Regions from separate parts of the Kribbella sp. NBC_00889 genome, predicted to be linked through region 1. Evidence: riboswitches for the same ligand, from Rfam matches in the RefSeq annotation. Region 1 holds a riboswitch; the other holds the start of a gene.
What was found. Region 1 has a riboswitch for cobalamin ahead of OG817_RS18480 (putative cobaltochelatase). Riboswitches for the same ligand answer to the same signal wherever they lie in the genome.
Positions count from the first base shown of each region.

Region 1 (4,471 bases):
GCGGGACGGCCGCGTCGGCCAGGCTTGCCCGGAGACAGATCGTGCTTGTCCGTCGCAACAAGCGGATCCTGTCGTCACGCCCGCCTCGGATCGCCGGTGATGCCGACTCCCAGACAGCGCACGCGCGGCGGAGTTGGATCGCCTCTTCGGACGGGGCCCGTAGCTGTGCTGCCTGGTCGGCCGCCACCAGCGACCAGCGGAAGGTCGCATCGATGTTGCCGGCTCGTTCGTTGTGGACCGCCAGGTCGGCGGCCGTCAACTCGGCGGGGCGCGACTCGAGTATTCGGACGTAGTCGGAATGCAGCTCGATCGCTTGGTCGGGGGACAGGCCGTCGTACAGGACCTCGGCCAGCAGCGGATGGCGGAACCACCAGCTGCCGCCGTCGTTGCGCACGACCCCGCGGTCCTGCGCCTCGGACAGGCTGGGGGTGATCTGATTCGCGTCGATCCCATGGCCGGATGCGACCTGGCTCAGTACCGCGGACGACGTCGGGCGACCGCCAACGGCGAGAACTCTGGTGAGCAGCCGGGCCTGTTCGCTGAGGCCGTGCCAGGTGGCGAGCAGAGCTTCCCCGAGTGCGGCCGGGACTGTTGGAGGCAGACTGCGCTCGGAGCCGGACAGACCGCGGACCATGAGTTCGACGAGATAGGGGTTGCCGTCCGACCTGGCCAGGACCTCGGTCGCGAGCTCGATGTCGGGCGTGTGGCCGAGCAGTCCTTCGATCTGGTTGCTGACGGCCCCCAGGTCGAGCGGTTGCAAGGAAATCTCGCCGAAGTACGGCATCCGGCGCATGTCGGCCAGCCAGGAGTGGAGTGGATGCCCCTCGCCGCGTTCCTCGGTCCTGCAGGTGGCGATCAGGACCAGCCGCTGGACCCGGAATCCGGCGATCAGGTAGGACAGCACGTCCAGCGAGGCCACGTCGGCCCACTGCAGGTCGTCGATGACGACCACCGTCGGGCGCTGGTCCGCGATCCGGTTCAGCACGAGATCGACCAGCATCGGCAGCCGCGTCGAGTCGATGCCGTCGGCCGCGCTGCCGCTGCCGTTCGTGCCGATCGAGGGAAGCAAGGCGGTCAGCCCATCGGTCGCGGCGAGGATCCGCTCCCGCTCGTCCGCGTCGGCCTGGCTGAGCCAGTCCTGCAGTGCGCCGCTGATCGGGGCGAACGGAACCGACGCGCCACCGAAGTGCACGCACGATCCCCACAGGACGGTCAGCCGCGGATCCCGGCACATCTCCCGCGCCAAGCGGCTCTTTCCGATGCCGGCTTCACCGTGGATCACGATCGCGCGCGGGATCCCGCCGACGGCGTCGCGCAGCACGTCGCCGAGCAGTTCCTGTTCGACGGCCCGTCCCGCAAACCGATGATCGGCCCGAAGACCCCCCATGCCACCTCAGTGAACACCCATCCGCGCCCAACCGACAGGCCCACCACCGCCGGGTGCGGGTGTGAACCTGGTCGCTGAGGGATGGGTGGCGTGTGTCATGATCGGGCGGACGGTTGTGGAGGAACACCGGTGACCGGCTTCGGCCGGGAGTCCGGGGCGGTCCCGCCACTGTGACCGGGGTGAATCCCGGAAGCCAGGACATCCACCTCCGTCCGTCGGACTGCGGTCTCCGTGGTACGGCGTACCAGCTGCCGGCGGGCGTGGATACCCGCTCGACGAAGGGATCCACCGCTCATGCGGCCTGCCTCACCGTCCAGTGGTTTCCCGTTCACCGCCGTGGTCGGGATGGACGATCTTCAGCTCGCCCTGATTCTGGCCGCGATCTCGCCGGCGATCGGTGGGGTGCTGATCCGGGGCGAGAAGGGTACGGCGAAGTCGACCGCGGTCCGCGCACTGACCGAGATCCTGCCGACGGTGGACGTCGTACCGGGCTGCCGCTTCTCCTGCGACCCCGACCACCCGGACCCGGCCTGTCCCGACGGGCCGCATTCGTCGGTCAGCGACTCCCGGCCGGCCGGGCTGGTCGAGCTTCCAGTGGGTGCGACCGAGGACCGTGTGCTCGGGTCGTTGCATCTCGAGAAGGCGCTGGCCGAGGGCATCACCGCATACGAGCCTGGACTGCTGGCCGCGGCGCACCGCGGGATCCTGTACGTCGACGAGGTCAATCTCCTGCACGACCATCTGGTCGACGTACTGCTCGATGCGGCGGCGATGGGACGTGCGACGGTCGAGCGGGACGGGGTGTCGGTCACGCACCCGGCGCGGTTCGTCCTGGTCGGCACGATGAACCCGGAGGAGGGTGAGCTGCGGCCGCAGCTGCTCGACCGGTTCGGGCTGACTGTTGATGTCGTCGCCAGCCGGGATCCTGCCGTCCGGGTCGAGGTGATGCGGGCTCGGCTCGGATACGAGGCTGATCCGGATGCCTTCATTGCTCGGTACGACGGTCCGCAGCGCGAGCTCGCCGAGCGCATTGTCAAGGCTCGTGCCCTGCTGACCGAGGTGATTCTCACCGACTCCGCTTTGCGTCAGATCGCGGAGATCTGCGCGTCGTTCGACGTCGACGGGATGCGGGCCGACCTGGTCACCGCGCGTACGGCGGTTGCCCACGCTGCCTGGTCCGGGCGCACTGTGGTCGAGGTGGATGATGTACGCGCGGCCGCCAAGCTGGCGTTGCCGCACCGGCGTCGTCGAAATCCGTTCGACGCTCCAGGTCTTGACGAGGACCAACTGGAAGAGGCGATCAACAACAGCACTCCGCCCCCGGAGGACCCGGACGACGATCCGGACGGTCCAGGCGGTCCGGGCGGGGGAGCGGATCCCGCGGACGACGGCAGTCCGGCCGACGCGGACGCGGACCCTGCCGACTCCACCGCAGACTCGGCGGGAGCCGACCGGGATGGGTCAGAAGGCGGCGAGGCGAGTGGCCGGCCTGGGCCGGCGCCGGCTGGTGAGGTAGTCGGCAGCTCGGAGCCCTACAAGGCGCGGTTACTCAGTGTGCAGGCCGCCGGGACAGGCGTCGCTGGTCGGCGGTCCCGGGCGATCACCGAGGTCGGGCGCGTAGTGGGCGACCGTTCACGGGCAGGACGTGAGGCAGGCCGCCCGCATCTCCTGGCAACGATCCGATCCGCGGCGCCGCATCAGCATGCGCGCGGGCGGACCGGGCCGGGGCTCGCGGTGCGGGCGGCGGATGTGCGGCTCGCCGTACGAGAAGGGCGCGAGGGCAACCTCGTGCTGTTCTGCGTGGACGCGTCCGGCTCGATGGGGACGAAGAAGCGGATGGGTGAGGTGAAGACCGCGATCGTCTCGCTCCTCCTGGACGCGTACCAGCGCCGTGACACCGTCGGCCTCGTCACGTTCGCCGGTGCCGCCGCGACGGTCGCCCTGCCGCCCACCGGCAGCGTCGAGACCGCCGTACGCCGGCTTGAATCGCTGCCGACGGGCGGACGTACGCCGCTCGCCGAGGGACTGCTGCAAGCCGCCGAGGTACTGCGGATCGCCGCGATCCGCGACCCACGTCGACGCCCACTGCTCGTGCTCGTCACCGACGGCCGAGCCACCCACGGAGACAACGCGTTCGCCCGCGCCCGCCAGGCGGCCGGCTGGCTTGCCCAGCACGGAATCGCCACGGTGGTCGTCGATTGCGAGCCGCGCCGCGGCGTCCGGCTCGGGCTGGCCGGGGAGCTCGCGGCCGACCTCGGCGCCGAGTACCTCGATCTCGGTGAAGTTGCCGCTGGCAACCTCATCCGCACGGTGACGGACCGGAGGGCGGCCTGATGCCGAAGGGGCAGCCCAGTGTGGTGCCGCAGGACGGCCTGACGACCCGCCAGCGCCGGAACCGGCCGCTGCTGATGGTGCACACCGGTGAGATGAAGGGAAAGTCGACGGCCGCCTTCGGGATGGCTCTGCGCGGCTGGAACCAGGGCTGGAACATCGGTGTGTTCCAGTTCGTCAAGAGCGCGAAGTGGAAGGTCGGCGAGGAGAGCGCGTTCAAGGCGCTCGGTGAGTTGCACACGGCGACCGGTCAGGGCGGGCCGGTCGAGTGGCACAAGATGGGCGAGGGGTGGAGCTGGTCGCGGAAGGCCGGCACCGAGGAGGACCACGCCGCCGACGCGCTGGAGGGCTGGCGCGAGATCCAGCGCCGGATCGCCGCGCAGACACACGACCTGTACGTCCTGGACGAGTTCACGTACCCGATGAAGTGGGGCTGGGTCGACGTCGACGAGGTGATCGAGACGCTGACGAACCGGCCCGGTCACCAGTACGTCGTGATCACCGGACGCAACGCGGACCAGCGCCTGCTGGACGCCGCCGACCTGGTCACCGAGATGACCAAGGTCAAGCACCCGATGGACACAGGCCAGAAGGGTCAGAAGGGCATCGAGTGGTAACGCCCGGCGGGGTCAGGGAACGCGCCGCAGTGGGGGAGACCCGGTGATCCCGCGGGTTGTGGTGGCGGCGCCGGCTTCGGGGGCTGGGAAGACCACGGTCGCCGTTGGGTTGATGGCGGCGCTGCGGCGGGCCGGG
Region 1 is NZ_CP108783.1:3,785,667-3,790,137, reverse strand. It holds gene OG817_RS18485 (AAA family ATPase) at 1-1,387, opposite strand, end outside; cobalamin riboswitch at 1,477-1,609, shown strand; gene OG817_RS18480 (putative cobaltochelatase) at 1,682-3,721, shown strand; gene cobO (cob(I)yrinic acid a,c-diamide adenosyltransferase) at 3,721-4,335, shown strand; gene OG817_RS18470 (cobyrinate a,c-diamide synthase) at 4,379-4,471, shown strand, end outside.

Region 2 (4,471 bases), 2.5 Mb from region 1:
CTGTCGGCGAAGGCGACCGCCGCCTCTGAGGCATACGGTATCCGTAGCCGGAAGAGTGCGTCGGAGAACCCCATCAGGCCGAGACTGATCGGCCGGTGCCGCAGGTTCGACCGCTCCGACTCGGGCGTGGTGTAGAAGTTCGTGTCGATGGTGTTGTCGAGCATCCGGACCGCCGCCATGACGGTGTCGCGGAGCAGCTCGGCGTCCAGCCCGTCAGGTGTGACGTGGGCAGCCAGGTTCACCGAGCCGAGGTTGCAGACGGCGATCTCGTCGGCGCTGGTGTTCAGGGTGATCTCGGTGCACAGGTTCGAGGAGTGGACGACACCGTCGTGCTGCTGCGGCGAGCGCAGGTTGCACGGGTCCTTGAACGTGATCCACGGGTGCCCGGTCTCGAAGAGCACCGTGAGCATCCGCCGCCACAGATCGACCGCCTTGACCCGCTTGAACACCCGGATCTCGCCACGGTCCGCGGCCTGCTCGTAACCGCGGTAAGCCTCCGCGAACGCAGTGCCGTACAGGTCGTGCAGCTCGGGCACGTCGTCGGGGGAGAAGAGTGTCCAGTCGCCGCCGGCCTCGACCCGTTGCATGAACAGGTCGGGGACCCAGTTCGCGGTGTTCATGTCGTGGGTACGGCGCCGCTCGTCTCCGGTGTTCTTGCGCAGATCGAGGAACTCCTCGATATCGATGTGCCAGGTCTCGAGGTACGCGCAGACCGCACCCTTGCGCTTGCCACCCTGGTTCACCGCGACCGCGGTGTCGTTGGCGATCTTCAGGAACGGTACGACGCCCTGCGACTCACCGTTGGTCCCGCGGATCCTGGCGCCGATGCCGCGCACCGGGGTCCAGTCGTTGCCGAGGCCGCCGGAGTACTTGGCGAGCAGCGCGTTGTTGCGGATGCCTGCGAAGATCTCGGCCAGGTCGTCCTGGACTGTGGTCAGGAAGCAGGCAGACAGCTGCGGTCGGGTCGTGCCGGAGTTGAACAGGATCGGCGTCGACGTCATGAACCGGAACGAGCTGAGCATTTCGTAGAACTCGATGGCCTTGGCGTCACGGTCGTCCTCGCGCAGCGCTATCCCCATCGCGACGCGCAGGAAAAGCGCCTGCGGCAGCTCGAAGCGCACCTTGTCGATGTGCAGCAGGTAGCGGTCGTACAAGGTCTGCAGGCTGAGGAAGGTGAAGTCCAGGTCGCGCTCGGGCCGGATCGCGGCGGCGAGGCGCGGGAGGTCGAAGGTGGCCAGCTCGGGATCGAGATGCCCGGCTTCGACCCCGAGTTCGACGTAGCGCGGGAAGTAGTCCACGTACGCCTGGGCCATCTCCGCCTGGCTCGCCTGCCGCGGCTCGCCGTGGACCCGGCCGAGCGCCTCGCGACGGATCTGGTCGAGCAGCAGCCGGGACGCGGCGAAGCTGTACTGCGGCTCGGTCTCGACGTACGACCGGGCGGCCATCACCAGAGCGAGCTCGACCTCGTGTTGTGCGATGCCGTCGTAGCAGGAGCCAAGGGTCTCGTCGAGGATCAGCTCGGGGTCGACCGCGTCCAGACCCGTGGCCGCCTCCGCGACGATCACGCGCAACCTGTCGACATCGAGCGGCGCGATGCTGCCGTCGGCCGCGCGGACGCTGAGCGTGGGCTTGTCGGTGATACCGGAAGGGTCGGCCGGGGTGCGGGCCTTGGTGCGCTCCTCGCGGTAGAGGACGTACGCACGGGCGACCTGGTGCTCGCCGGCGCGCATCAGCGCCAGCTCGACCTGGTCCTGGATGTCCTCGACCTGCAGGCTGCGGCGGGCGTCACCGCGGCTCGTCAGGGCCTCGACGACCCGGCCGGTCAGGTCCGTCACCAGGTCACGGACCCGGTGGGTGGTGCCCGCCTCGGCACCCTCGACGGCGAGGAACGCCTTGGTCATGGCGACCGAGATCTTGGTCTGGTCGAAACCGGTGTGGCCGCCGTCGCGGCGTACGACGGTCAGCTGGACCGACCGGTCGGCTGTCGCCGACCGGGATGAGGAAGCAATCGTCACAGGTGTTGTCTCCAAAAGAGTTCGGAGGACCGGAGCCACGCGGAGGGGCGCACGACGGGGCCGGCAGCACCGGCCGGGAACACTGCCGCCACGCCCTGCGACCCACCCGCGAGGTCTCGGACCACGTGCACCGGCGGTGCACGCGCTGGTGGCAGGTATCCGGACTCGCGGAAGGCTTCCGCTCACCGTTGCGGGGCAGTTCCGGACTCGCACCGGATTCCCCTGTTGCCTCGGCGTGGCCCCACATCTTGTGGTGCCAGGACGCGATGAGCTGTCCAAATATGCAGAGCCACTCCGAACCACCAGCAGTAGTGATGCTAAGCGGCAGCCCCTACATCTTGTGGTAGCGCCACGCCGCGTGTCGCACATGTTGTGGTCCTCACGCCGCGACCGCGTAGAGGTCCTGCAGCGTCATGATCTCCGAGCCATGGTGGATCAGCTCGCGATTCAGCCGCAGTACGACGTGACCGAACGGCTCGCCCGCGTCCAGCTCGGTCGCCTGGCTGAGGCCGATCGTCATCACCTGCTCCTCGTCGAGAGCGGCGATCGCGTCCTGCCAGGCCTCGACCCAGTGGGTCAGCCACGCCACCGCATCGCGCGCGTTGCCGTGCAGGGTGATGTCGGCACGTCCCTGTTGGCTCGCGCCGAAGGTCCACTCCCAGCGCTCGAAGAACGTCTCGGTCAGATGGGCGATCAGCCAGGCGATCGTGCGTGGTCCGCGATGGTCCGGCTCGTCGGGCCACTGCGCGACCCACTCGCCGGACCCGAGTGATCGGAACCGCCCGGTGTAGTGCCGGCGTACGACGGTCAGCGCCTCGCTGCTCGGTCGCCAGAAGTACTGGTCGTCGGTCAACTGCGCGAGCCGGCCGGACAGCACCATCCAGCTGAAGCCGAGCTGGCCCCGGACCATGGCCATCGCCGATGGCCGGTGCAGGATGTCCCAGTCGAACGGCTCTGGCATCATCTCTCCCTGTATGATCGAACATATGTTCGAATTCTTGCTCGCTCGGGAGACGAAAGTCAATGTGCGTTGCGTGTTGGTGCTGGCCTCGATGGAACCGGTCTGCTAGGCGGCTCGATCCGGGTGTCCGCGGCCGGGCTGGCGAAGCGGCGTTCGAGCAGGGTGAACGCGTCGATCAGTTCGGGCGCCTCGTAGACGCGGTTGCGTCGGCCGTCGGTGATCTCACGCAGGATGCCGGCCTCGACGAGCCTCGCCAGACCCTGGTTGGTCGCCTGCTGGGAGCGGTCGACAAGTTGCGCGGCCGCTGCGAGCGTGAGCACCGGCGCGGCAGGCAGCGCCTCGATGAGCAGGTCGGCTGCCGAGCCGCCGCGGACAGGCGCGGCTCGCTCGCGCCATGCGGACTTCAGTTCGGCCGCCGTCTGCTCGAAGCGAGCGGCCTCCGCCGTCGCGTGGCTACAAGCCATCGCGAACATCCGCAGCCACGGATTCGCCGCCGACCGAGCCTTCGCAGTGGTCGCGCGACCGACATGCCGGAACGCCGTCAGAGCTTCGACGTACTGCATCGCGTGCGTGGCGAGCGACAGCGACACCGGCGGCACGGTTCGCGTGACCAGTCCATCGGCCCGCAGGATCAGGTGGATCAGCGCCCGGCCGGTCCGGCCGTTGCCATCGGCAAATGGATGGATGGTCTCGAACTGTGCGTGCGCGATCGCGGCCTTCGCCAGCACCGGCAGCCGGGACTCCCGGACGAAGGTCATCAGATCCGCCAGCAGGTCGGGCACCAGATGCGCCGGCGGCGGAACGTAGTACGCCTCAGCGGGGGAGCGGCCGCCGATCCAGTTCTGCAGGAAGCGGACCTCGCCGCCGAACTCTGGTGTGGGGGACTGGGCCATCAAGCGCCGGTGCGCCTCGAGCAGGTGGTCGACCTCGAGCTTGTCGCCGGCCTGGACGGATTCGGTCGCCCAGGTCATCGCGTCGACCGCGCCGAGCACCTCCTCGGCGGTGACGTCGCGCTGCCGGTCCCGCAGTACGTCGGCCTTGAGCAGGCGACGCGCGCCGACCACCAGTCCTTCGATCTGCGACGACCCGACAGCCTCCGCCCGCAGCAGCAGGCGGGCCAGGGCTTCGCTGTTCGTCAGTACGGCGGCCGTCGCGTCCAGGCGGGCCAGATCGCCGGCGGCGTCCTCCAATGCCGCGAGGACGTCGTCGCTCAGGTCGAACACGCGCCCGACCAACGGGTCCGGGAAGTACAGCTCGTACGACCCGCCCAACCGCTCGGCCCGGGTGAACCCGTCCGGATGCCCAGGCCACCGATGCAACTCCACCCGTGCCATACCCCTTATTCAAGCTTATTTCACAACCTTGAACAAGGGGATGCTGTGATCAAGCAGGCGGTGTTCACCCGCTCGCCACCAGGACGCGTCACAATCAGTCCCCCGCCCGGCGTCGCAGGGCGACTACCGAAGGAGCCCGGCGATGACGGAGACCGAGCCGC
Region 2 is NZ_CP108783.1:1,281,462-1,285,932, forward strand. It holds gene OG817_RS06215 (ribonucleoside-diphosphate reductase subunit alpha) at 1-2,015, opposite strand, end outside; cobalamin riboswitch at 2,148-2,291, opposite strand; gene OG817_RS06220 (DinB family protein) at 2,395-2,976, opposite strand; gene OG817_RS06225 (Fic family protein) at 3,036-4,310, opposite strand; gene OG817_RS06230 (hypothetical protein) at 4,453-4,471, shown strand, end outside.
Region 2: linked by a shared signal. The riboswitch ahead of OG817_RS06215 (ribonucleoside-diphosphate reductase subunit alpha) and the one ahead of OG817_RS18480 (putative cobaltochelatase) in region 1 are both predicted to bind cobalamin.